Regions from separate parts of the Pseudoalteromonas distincta genome, predicted to be linked through region 1. Evidence: predicted binding sites of a transcription regulator. Region 1 holds the regulator's gene; each other region holds the start of a gene.
What was found. Region 1 encodes sigma-54, which starts transcription at its own class of promoters, with help from an activator protein. Its sites were predicted from a motif close to GTTGGCACGNNNNTNGNNT; they were not measured.
Positions count from the first base shown of each region.

Region 1 (3,193 bases):
AACACCCTTTATAAAACTATGATTGATCGACAATAACTTGGTAAAGCTCAGTATCAGATTTTGCACTGCGTAACTGTTTACAAAAATCTTTGTTGTTTAGTTTATCAGCAATGGTTGCTAGAGTCTTTAAGTGCTGTTGGTTATCGCCATCTGGTACGATGAGTGCGACAAAAATATCAACAGGGCGATTATCGATTGCATCAAAGTTTATTGGAGTTTCGCTAACGAGCACTAAAGCCAAAGGCTCTTCTGCACCGCTCATTCTTCCATGAGGAATAGCAATGCCACGCCCTATACCTGTACTACCTAATTTCTCTCTGCTCATTAAAGCATTAAGAATATCTTGTTGCGGTAAATACGGAAGTTTGTCGTGAGCAAGTTCGCTAATGAACTCTAAAATTCTTTTTTTGCTATTAAAAAGGACCGCAGCTTTGCTGCAGTCCTGGCATATAAGTGAACTTAATTTCATCATATTAGTGTCGAGCAAGCTTCTCTTTGTGTTTGATTACTTGGCGATCGAGCTTGTCGATCAACGAGTCAATAGCGGCATACATATCTTGATGTTCTGTAGAGGCAAATAGCTCAGCACCGCTTACGTGTATTGTGGCTTCTGCTTTTTGATTTAATTTTTCTACATCGAGAATGACATGAACATTATTTATATGATCAGAGTGTCTTTCAAGCTTCGCAAATTTAGTATTAATATAGTCTCTTAGTGAATCGGTTAATTCTACGTGACGACCAGTTAAGTTTAGTTGCATAAGCATTACCCTCTTAGTTTAGCGTCTTAAATCAGACTTTTACGCTGATTTGACGGTGGAATAGCAAGAGATTCGCGGTATTTTGCGATTGTACGTCTTGCTACTTTAATTCCTTGCTCAGCCAATATATCCGCTATTTTGCTATCACTCAATGGTTTTGCTGAGTTTTCTGCTGCGATTAATTTTCGGATAAGCGCACGTATTGCTGTAGATGAACATTCACCACCGTTTTCAGTACTTACATGGCTTGAGAAAAAGTATTTAAGCTCAAATATACCACGGGGTGTATGCATGTACTTTTGAGTAGTTACGCGTGAAATTGTCGATTCGTGCATTTCTACCATTTCAGCGACATCATTTAAAACCATTGGTTTCATGGCTTCAGGGCCATGTTCAAAAAAGCCTTGTTGTTGCTTAACAATACAATTAGTAACTTTTAATAGCGTGTCGTTTCTACTTTCTAAGCTTTTAATAAACCATTTAGCTTCTTGTAAATGTGAGCGAATAAACTGGCTGTCGCCACTTGATTTTACAGTGCGAGACATTGCCGCGTATTGGCTATTAACACGAATTTTAGGCATGCTATCTGGGTTTAATTCAACAACCCAGCGGCCTTTAATTTTTTTAACTGACACATCAGGAATAACATACTCAGATTCTTCCCTTACAATAGTATCTGCAGGTTTTGGGTTGAGAGTATGTATTAGTGTCATTACTTCTTTAAGCTCTTCTTCTTTGAGCTTAGTTTTTTTCATTAATGTACGATAGTCGCGAGCTGCTAATAGATCAATATGCTCGGTTAAAATCATTTTCGTTTCATTAATGTAAGGTGTTTCTTTATCAAATTGATTAAGCTGAATACACAAACACTCTTGTAAACTACGTGCAGCAATACCAACAGGATCAAACAGTTGGATGCGTTTTAATACCGCTTCAATTTCATCAAGTTCAACTTCGTTATCATCTTCGTTTTCTTGATTAAAGCTTTCTAAAATTTCTTCGCAACTGAGAGTTAAAATACCTGAATCATCGACAGCTTCTACAATCGCAATAGCGATGGCTTCATCGGTAGGGCTAAATGGCGTTAGTTGTAATTGCCACATTAAATACTCATGGAGCGTTTCAGTAGAGGCGCCTTGGTATATAGATTCATCTTCAGGCATTGGACCTGATGAGGCTGCAGGAGCGGCACTCATGTACTCATCCCAACTAACATCCATAGCCATGTCGTCACTTAGCGTGTCTTTTGCAAGTGCTTCACCAGTATCTTGTTCGTATTCGCTCGGAGCATCATCAGCAGATGCGCTAACAGTTATGTCATCGGTATCAGCTTTTTGCTCGTTTTTACCAGCAGCGTCTTCAGAATAGTCTGCCTCTTCAACCTCTAATAGTGGATTACTGTCGAGAGCTTCTTGTATTTCTTGCTGGAGATCCAATGTACTGAGTTGCAACAAACGAATAGCTTGTTGCAACTGTGGAGTCATTGTAAGTTGCTGGCCCATGCGCAGCTGTAGTGATTGCCTCATGTATCTCTAACAATCCTTTTATGTTGTTATAATTAATACTAGCAGATGCTTAAAGACATGGCGTAAATGTTACAGCCTAAATTGCTCGCCTAAGTAAACATCGCGTACTGTTTTATCATTTAATACGTGTTCTGGAGTACCTGATGCAATCAGCTCCCCATGAGAAACAATGTAGGCTTTTTCACAAACATCAAGGGTCTCTCTTACGTTATGGTCGGTAATTAAGACACCAATCCCACGATTTTTAAGATGTTCTATTATTTTCTTTATATCTAATACCGAAATAGGGTCAACACCGGCAAACGGTTCATCCAGTAATATAAATTTAGGATCTGCTGCCAGTGCTCGTGCTATTTCTACACGACGACGTTCTCCACCCGATAATGCCATACCTTGGCTATCACGAATGTGTTGTATGCTAAATTCATCTAATAAGTTATTGAGTGTGTCTTCTCTGGCTTGTTTATTTAGTTCTTTGCGCGTTTCTAAAATGGCCATTAAGTTTTGATAAACAGTCAGCTTTCTAAAAATCGATGACTCTTGTGGTAAGTAGCCTATGCCTAATCTAGCACGACTATGCATAGGTAAAAGAGTAATATCGTTATCATCAATAGATATTTTACCTTTGTCGCTAGGAACAAGCCCTACAATCATATAAAAAGTCGTTGTTTTACCAGCACCGTTAGGGCCAAGTAAGCCAACTATACTGCCAGCTTGTACTTCAAGGCCGACGTTTTTTACAACTTCACGACCTTTATAGCTTTTTGCCAATAGTTCTGCTTTTAATGTGCTCATGGTTGACCTTTATCGCCTTTTTTACTTTTTTTAGTTTCGATCGGTACTAAAATTGTGTGAACGCGGTCAGTTGAGTTTTCATCTTTTTCGGCACTGATTAGCTGCTGCTCT
Region 1 is NZ_CP040558.1:342,720-345,912, forward strand. It holds gene ptsN (PTS IIA-like nitrogen regulatory protein PtsN) at 17-469, opposite strand; gene hpf (ribosome hibernation promoting factor) at 474-761, opposite strand; gene FFU37_RS01475 (RNA polymerase factor sigma-54) at 788-2,287, opposite strand; gene lptB (LPS export ABC transporter ATP-binding protein) at 2,357-3,082, opposite strand; gene lptA (lipopolysaccharide transport periplasmic protein LptA) at 3,079-3,193, opposite strand, start outside.

Region 2 (3,193 bases), 450 kb from region 1:
CACCTTTACGTAGGCCAACTTGTTCCATAACAGAACCTTGATGCTCTTCTTGACAGTCAATAGTCACTGTTTCAAACGGTTCTTCTAGAACGCCATCTACAGTACGTAAGATAACTTCTGGACGAGAAACTGAAAGCTCGTAACCTTCACGACGCATGTTTTCGATTAAGATACCTAGGTGTAATTCACCACGACCAGAAACACGGAAGCTATCTGGGCTAGCAGTATCTTCAACGCGAAGTGCTACGTTGTGTACTAATTCTTTGTCTAAACGCTCACGGATATTACGTGACGTTACAAACTTACCTTCTTTACCACAGAAAGGTGAGTTATTTACAGAGAATGTCATTGTTACAGTTGGCTCATCAACACTTAGTGGTGGTAATGCTTCAACGTTTCCTGGGAAACAAACTGTGTCAGAAATCTTAAGCTCACCAATACCTGTTACAGTTACGATGTTACCAGCGTAAGCTCTATCAGTTTCGATACGCTCAAGACCTAAGTAACTTTGTACTGCACCAATTTTACCATTACGTGTAGTGCCATCAGCACTGATAATAGTAACTTGTTGGTTAGGAGCAACAGAACCACGTTTAATACGACCAATACCAACTACACCAACATAAGAGTTGTAATCTAGTTGAGAAATTTGCATTTGGAAGTCACCTTCAGGATCTGCATCCGGTGGTGATACTTCTTCAACGATCATCTTGAACATAGGTTCCATGTTGTCTGATGGTTCGTCTAAATCTAGTGTTGCCCAACCGTTGATTGCTGAAGCGTAGATTACTTTAAAGTCTAACTGTTCGTCAGTCGCGCCAAGGTTGTCGAATAAATCAAAGATTTGATCCATAACCCAATCTGGACGAGCGCCTGGCTTATCAATTTTATTGATAACGACGATTGGCTTTAAGCCTTGCGCGAATGCTTTTTGCGTAACGAAACGCGTTTGCGGCATTGGACCTTCTTGAGCATCAACAAGTAATAATACTGAGTCAGCCATCGAAAGTACGCGTTCAACTTCACCACCGAAATCGGCGTGTCCCGGGGTATCTACGATATTGATATGGTAGTCATTCCAAGAAATGGCTGTGTTTTTAGCCAAAATGGTAATACCACGTTCTTTCTCAATGTCGTTTGAGTCCATCACGCGCTCTTCGTTACCGCCGCGTGTTTCTAATGTACCTGATTGCTCAAGTAGTTTGTCAACCAGTGTTGTTTTACCATGGTCAACGTGCGCGATAATCGCTATATTTCTTAACTGTTCGATGCTCATATATTTACTCAGAGAAATTAAATTCTCATTGATCCTGCAAGATCTACGCACTCATCCACGCTTTCGCGAGATGTCCCAGCATAGGATTTAAAAGGGCGCATATTATCCCTCATTAATGACATGGATGAAAGTTTATCCAATATAAATTTCAAAACTTTCTCAATACTTTTACTAAGTATCTGTTTTATATATGACAATTATATGAATTAAATTTCAAATTTTTTTTGAAAAACAGCCTTTTTGGCTATTTTGCTGATCTTTTTGGTACTCTTTTGCATTTAGGTTATGCTATTTCCGAGCGATTAAATTAGCAGCAAATTGTGCCCTGTAAATTTTGCACCAAAAAGGAAAATTTACGCACCAACATAGTGCGTTTGTACATTCCATTTTGATGCAACGATATTTTTTTAATTTATAAACAGCTAGTTATAAAAATGGCACAAAATCAGCTTAGTAAATCCCAAAGCAATTATGCAGCAATAACAAAACCCAATAGTTGGAGGACACATGTCACAATCGGTTTTAGATTTTATTAAAGAAAATGACGTTAAGTTCATTGATTTACGCTTTACTGACACTAAGGGTAAAGAACAACATGTATCTATTCCTCATCACCAAGTTGATGAAGACTTTTTTGAAGACGGTAAAATGTTTGACGGTTCTTCAATTGCAGGCTGGAAAGGCATAAACGAATCAGACATGGTATTAATGCCAGTTGCTGAATCAATCAAACTAGACCCTTTCACTGAAGAATCAACATTAATCGTACGTTGTGACGTAGTAGAGCCTTCAACGCTTCAAGGTTATGAGCGCGACCCGCGTTCTGTTGCTAAGCGTGCTGAAGATTACATGCGCTCTACAGGTATTGCAGATACAGTTTTATTTGGCCCTGAGCCAGAGTTTTTCGTATTTGACGACGTTAAATACAAATCAGATATGTCTGGTTCTATGTACAAAATTGATTCTAAGCAAGCTGCTTGGAACTCAGATAAAGAATATGCAGATGGCAACACAGGTCACCGTCCAGGTATTAAAGGCGGTTACTTCCCAGTTGCTCCTGTTGATGACTTCCAAGATTGGCGTTCAGCTACGTGTCTAGTTCTAGAAGAAATGGGCCAAGTAGTAGAAGCACATCACCACGAAGTTGCAACAGCAGGTCAAAACGAGATTGCTACTCGCTTTAATACAATGGTATTAAAAGCGGATGAAATCCAAGAAATGAAATATGTTATCCATAACATGGCTCACTTATACGGTAAAACAGCAACGTTTATGCCTAAGCCAGTTGTTGGTGATAACGGTTCTGGTATGCATTGTCACCAGTCACTTGCTAAAGATGGTGTAAACCTTTTTGCTGGTGATAAGTACGGCGGTCTTTCTGAAGATGCACTTTACTACATTGGCGGCATCATTAAGCATGCTAAAGCAATCAATGCTTTTGCAAATGCCTCTACTAACTCGTATAAACGTTTAGTACCAGGTTTTGAAGCACCAGTTATGCTTGCATACTCTGCACGTAACCGTTCTGCATCAATCCGTATCCCAGTGGTTCCATCTGAAAAAGGTCGTCGTATTGAAGTACGCTTCCCAGATCCAACAGCTAACCCATACCTTGCTTTCTCAGCAATGCTTATGGCTGGCCTTGATGGTATCAAAAACAAGATCCACCCTGGCGATGCTATGGATAAAGATTTATACGACTTACCAGCTGAAGAAGCAGCAGAAATCCCAACTGTTGCAGCATCACTTGACGAAGCACTATCTGCACTTAGCGCAGACCGTGAATTCTTAACTCAAGGTGGTGTATTCACTGATGACTTAATCGATGCTTACATCGAACTTAAATCTAAAGAAGTTGAAAAGCTTAACATGACAACTCACCCAGTTGAGTTTGAAATGTACTACAGCTGTTAATTT
Region 2 is NZ_CP040558.1:3,624,338-3,627,530, reverse strand. It holds gene typA (translational GTPase TypA) at 1-1,276, opposite strand, end outside; gene glnA (glutamate--ammonia ligase) at 1,784-3,190, shown strand.
Region 2: the regulator sigma-54 is predicted to act here: its motif matches at 1,710-1,728, upstream of glnA (glutamate--ammonia ligase).

Region 3 (3,193 bases), 1.3 Mb from region 1:
CTCCATCAAGCACGCGCTCTTGTAGCTCTTTATTCATTGGTGCTGGTGTTAAGCCATATTCACCTTTTAATACGCCAGCAGTTTCTTTAGTAATTGTTTTATAACGCTCACCCGTTAGCACATTAAGTACCGCTTGAGTGCCAACAATTTGCGACGTTGGTGTTACTAAAGGTAAAAAGCCAAGATCTTCACGTACACGTGGGATCTCAAGTAAAACCTCATTAAGCTTATCGGCTGCGCCTTGCTCTTTAAGTTGGTTTTCCATGTTTGTAAGCATGCCACCAGGTACTTGAGCTAATAAAATACGCCCGTCAACCCCTTTTAAGCTACCTTCAAATGCCGCATATTTTTTACGTACATCTCTAAAGTAAGCAGCAATTTCTTCTAGGTGGTTTAAATCAAGCCCAGTATCACGCTCAGTCCCTTCAACTATCGATACAATAGTTTCAGTTGCAGAATGTCCATAAGTCATACTCATTGATGAAATAGCGGTATCGAGCATATCAATGCCAGCATCAATTGCTTTTTGGTAAGTAGCAGTACTTAAACCTGTTGTAGCGTGGCACTGCATAGCAATTGGAATAGATACAGTTTCTTTAAGTGCTTTAATTAGTTTTTCAGCATCGTACGGCTTTAATAAACCCGCCATATCTTTAATACAAATTGAGTGACAACCCATATCTTCAAGCTGTTTTGCAAGAGTTAACCACATATCAAGTGTATGAACTGGGCTAACTGTGTACGAAATAGTACCTTGAGCGTGAGCGCCCACTTTTACAGCCGCTTTAATAGCTGTTTCTAGATTGCGAACATCGTTCATTGCATCAAATATACGAAATACATCAACGCCATTTTTATGTGCGCGTTCTACAAACTTTTCAACTACGTCATCAGCGTAATGGCGGTAACCTAATAAGTTTTGACCGCGTAATAGCATTTGCTGTTTAGTATTAGGCATCGCTTTTTTAAGAGCACGAATACGTTCCCAAGGATCTTCGCCTAAATAACGAATACACGAGTCAAATGTAGCACCGCCCCACGATTCAATAGACCAATAACCCGCATCGTCTAATTTGCTAGCAATCGGTAGCATATCGTCTAGGCGCATACGCGTTGCTAATAATGATTGGTGAGCATCGCGTAATACCAATTCTGTTAATTTTAATTTAGCCATGTGTGTGCCCCTTATTTATTATTTGATTTGTACTGAGCAATGGCAGCACTAATAGCAGCGATGTGCTCATTAGGCACACCTTGAGATTTAAAAGATGGTGATTTAACTGGTGTCGCCACGTCAGGTTCGCTAAAGCGCGTCACCAAATTAGACATAAGCGTTACTGCACCAATTAATATCGACAGAAATACAAACACCCCAACCATGCCAGTAAGCATTAAGTTACCAGCCGTTGTGAGTAGAGCACCTATATCCATTTTTCTCCCCTTGAAACCCATATCGAAAATAAAAAATCGATTTAATTAAATATTTATTCACTGGATAATAACAAAACTAATCGCTTTGTCTACATCTTGTAAATTGGTAAAACCAATTAAACAATAAACAACATAACACTCAATTAATTTACATGCTATAACTCAGCAATCACGCGCTCTACAATACATACAAGAAATAACGACTATAGCTAATAGTTATATGGAAGTTGTTAATTAACTATCAAGCTAAGTAAAAATAAACACTAATTCTTAATATTAAATGCAAAGCCACACACCAATTGTTAATTGGTCTTACCAAAATAAGTTTGTTTAGTGAACATTTAGCAGTTATTTGCAACAGTGTGAATAACTTACATAACAAAGCGTAAAAGTTACTAACCAACTAATAACTAGAGTAATAGCAAAAAACCATAACCAATTGATATTTATAACAAATAAGTTTTGGCATATAACTGGCATTAGTTATTATGAGCAAATTTGATAACCAAGGAGAAAACAATGTTACGCTGGACAATTACATTTTTAGTTATTGCTTTAATCGCTGCAGTGTTAGGTTTTGGTGGCATCGCAGGTGCCGCAGCTGGTATAGCAAAAATTATATTTTTTATCTTTTTAGTACTTTTAGTGATTTCATTAGTTTCAGGTGCCCTACGTGGTAAATCACCCAGGTAGATAAAGCATTCAACTAACAAACACTAAAATTTAATTAATACTTACAAGGAATTACACTATGAACTCTACAACTTTAAAAGCAGCACTAATCGCAGTATTTGCAGGTTTTTTCATGATGGGTTGTGAAGACAACCATGCAGAAGATGCTGGCGAACGTATCGACGAAGCAGTAACTGACGTGCAAAACTCTGTTGAAGATGCATGTGAAAATGTTAAAGAAGGCGTGAACGCTGAAGAAACTAACTGTTAATTCTTCTTGTACCGCTAAAAAAAACGGCTTTCGAGCCGTTTTTTTGTGCCAGTAATAAAATCACTGACTATAAAGCTGCTCATTTAGCAGTTAGCTTGTTAAAATAAAAAAAACGATATTTAAAGCAAGGCAAAATGGCATTCACAACCACCTACACATTAGATAAACCCTACTTTTACGAGTGTTTTGATGAGTCACTCCCTTATAGTAAGCGTGCAAAACCTAAATACTTTTTACTTGTGTTGTTAGTTGCGCTTGGTTTATTTGGCATTTATGTTTTAGACGATCATTACTTAGGATCGTTTATGATCATGTTAGCGGTACTCGAGTGCGTCGCATTTTACTATCGCAGACCATGGTGGGTAACCAGACAAATGCTCAGCAGAGCATCAGGCTCTGAGGTAACACTTACCTTTGATGAAGAAGGTATTAAATCTGCTAATCATTACAAAAGCTATCAATTAGAATGGCAAAATATAAGCGAAGTAATAGACACCCAACAAGGTATTATTATTAAAAACAAAAGCGGTATGCAGTACATATCAAAACAAATACTTAATCCTGAAACACTCGCTTTTATAAACAAAAAAGCCACTCAGTGAGTGGCTTTTAGTCTAGTTGAGTTAATTACTCAACTACGTATACGTGTTGATTAAGCATTGCCCGGATTAGGGTTCGACTTTTCAGCTTGTATGCGCATGTAAATCTCTTCACGATGCACTGATACGTCTTTTGGTGCATTAACACCGATTCGAACTTGATTTCCTTTAACACCTAGAACAGTAACTGTTACTTCGTCACCGATCATTAGGGTTTCAC
Region 3 is NZ_CP040558.1:2,815,437-2,818,629, forward strand. It holds gene oadA (sodium-extruding oxaloacetate decarboxylase subunit alpha) at 1-1,174, opposite strand, end outside; gene FFU37_RS12545 (OadG family protein) at 1,186-1,431, opposite strand; gene FFU37_RS12550 (DUF1328 domain-containing protein) at 1,951-2,124, shown strand; gene FFU37_RS12555 (hypothetical protein) at 2,183-2,374, shown strand; gene FFU37_RS12560 (YcxB family protein) at 2,509-2,976, shown strand; gene csrA (carbon storage regulator CsrA) at 3,027-3,193, opposite strand, start outside.
Region 3: the regulator sigma-54 is predicted to act here: its motif matches at 1,893-1,911, upstream of FFU37_RS12550 (DUF1328 domain-containing protein).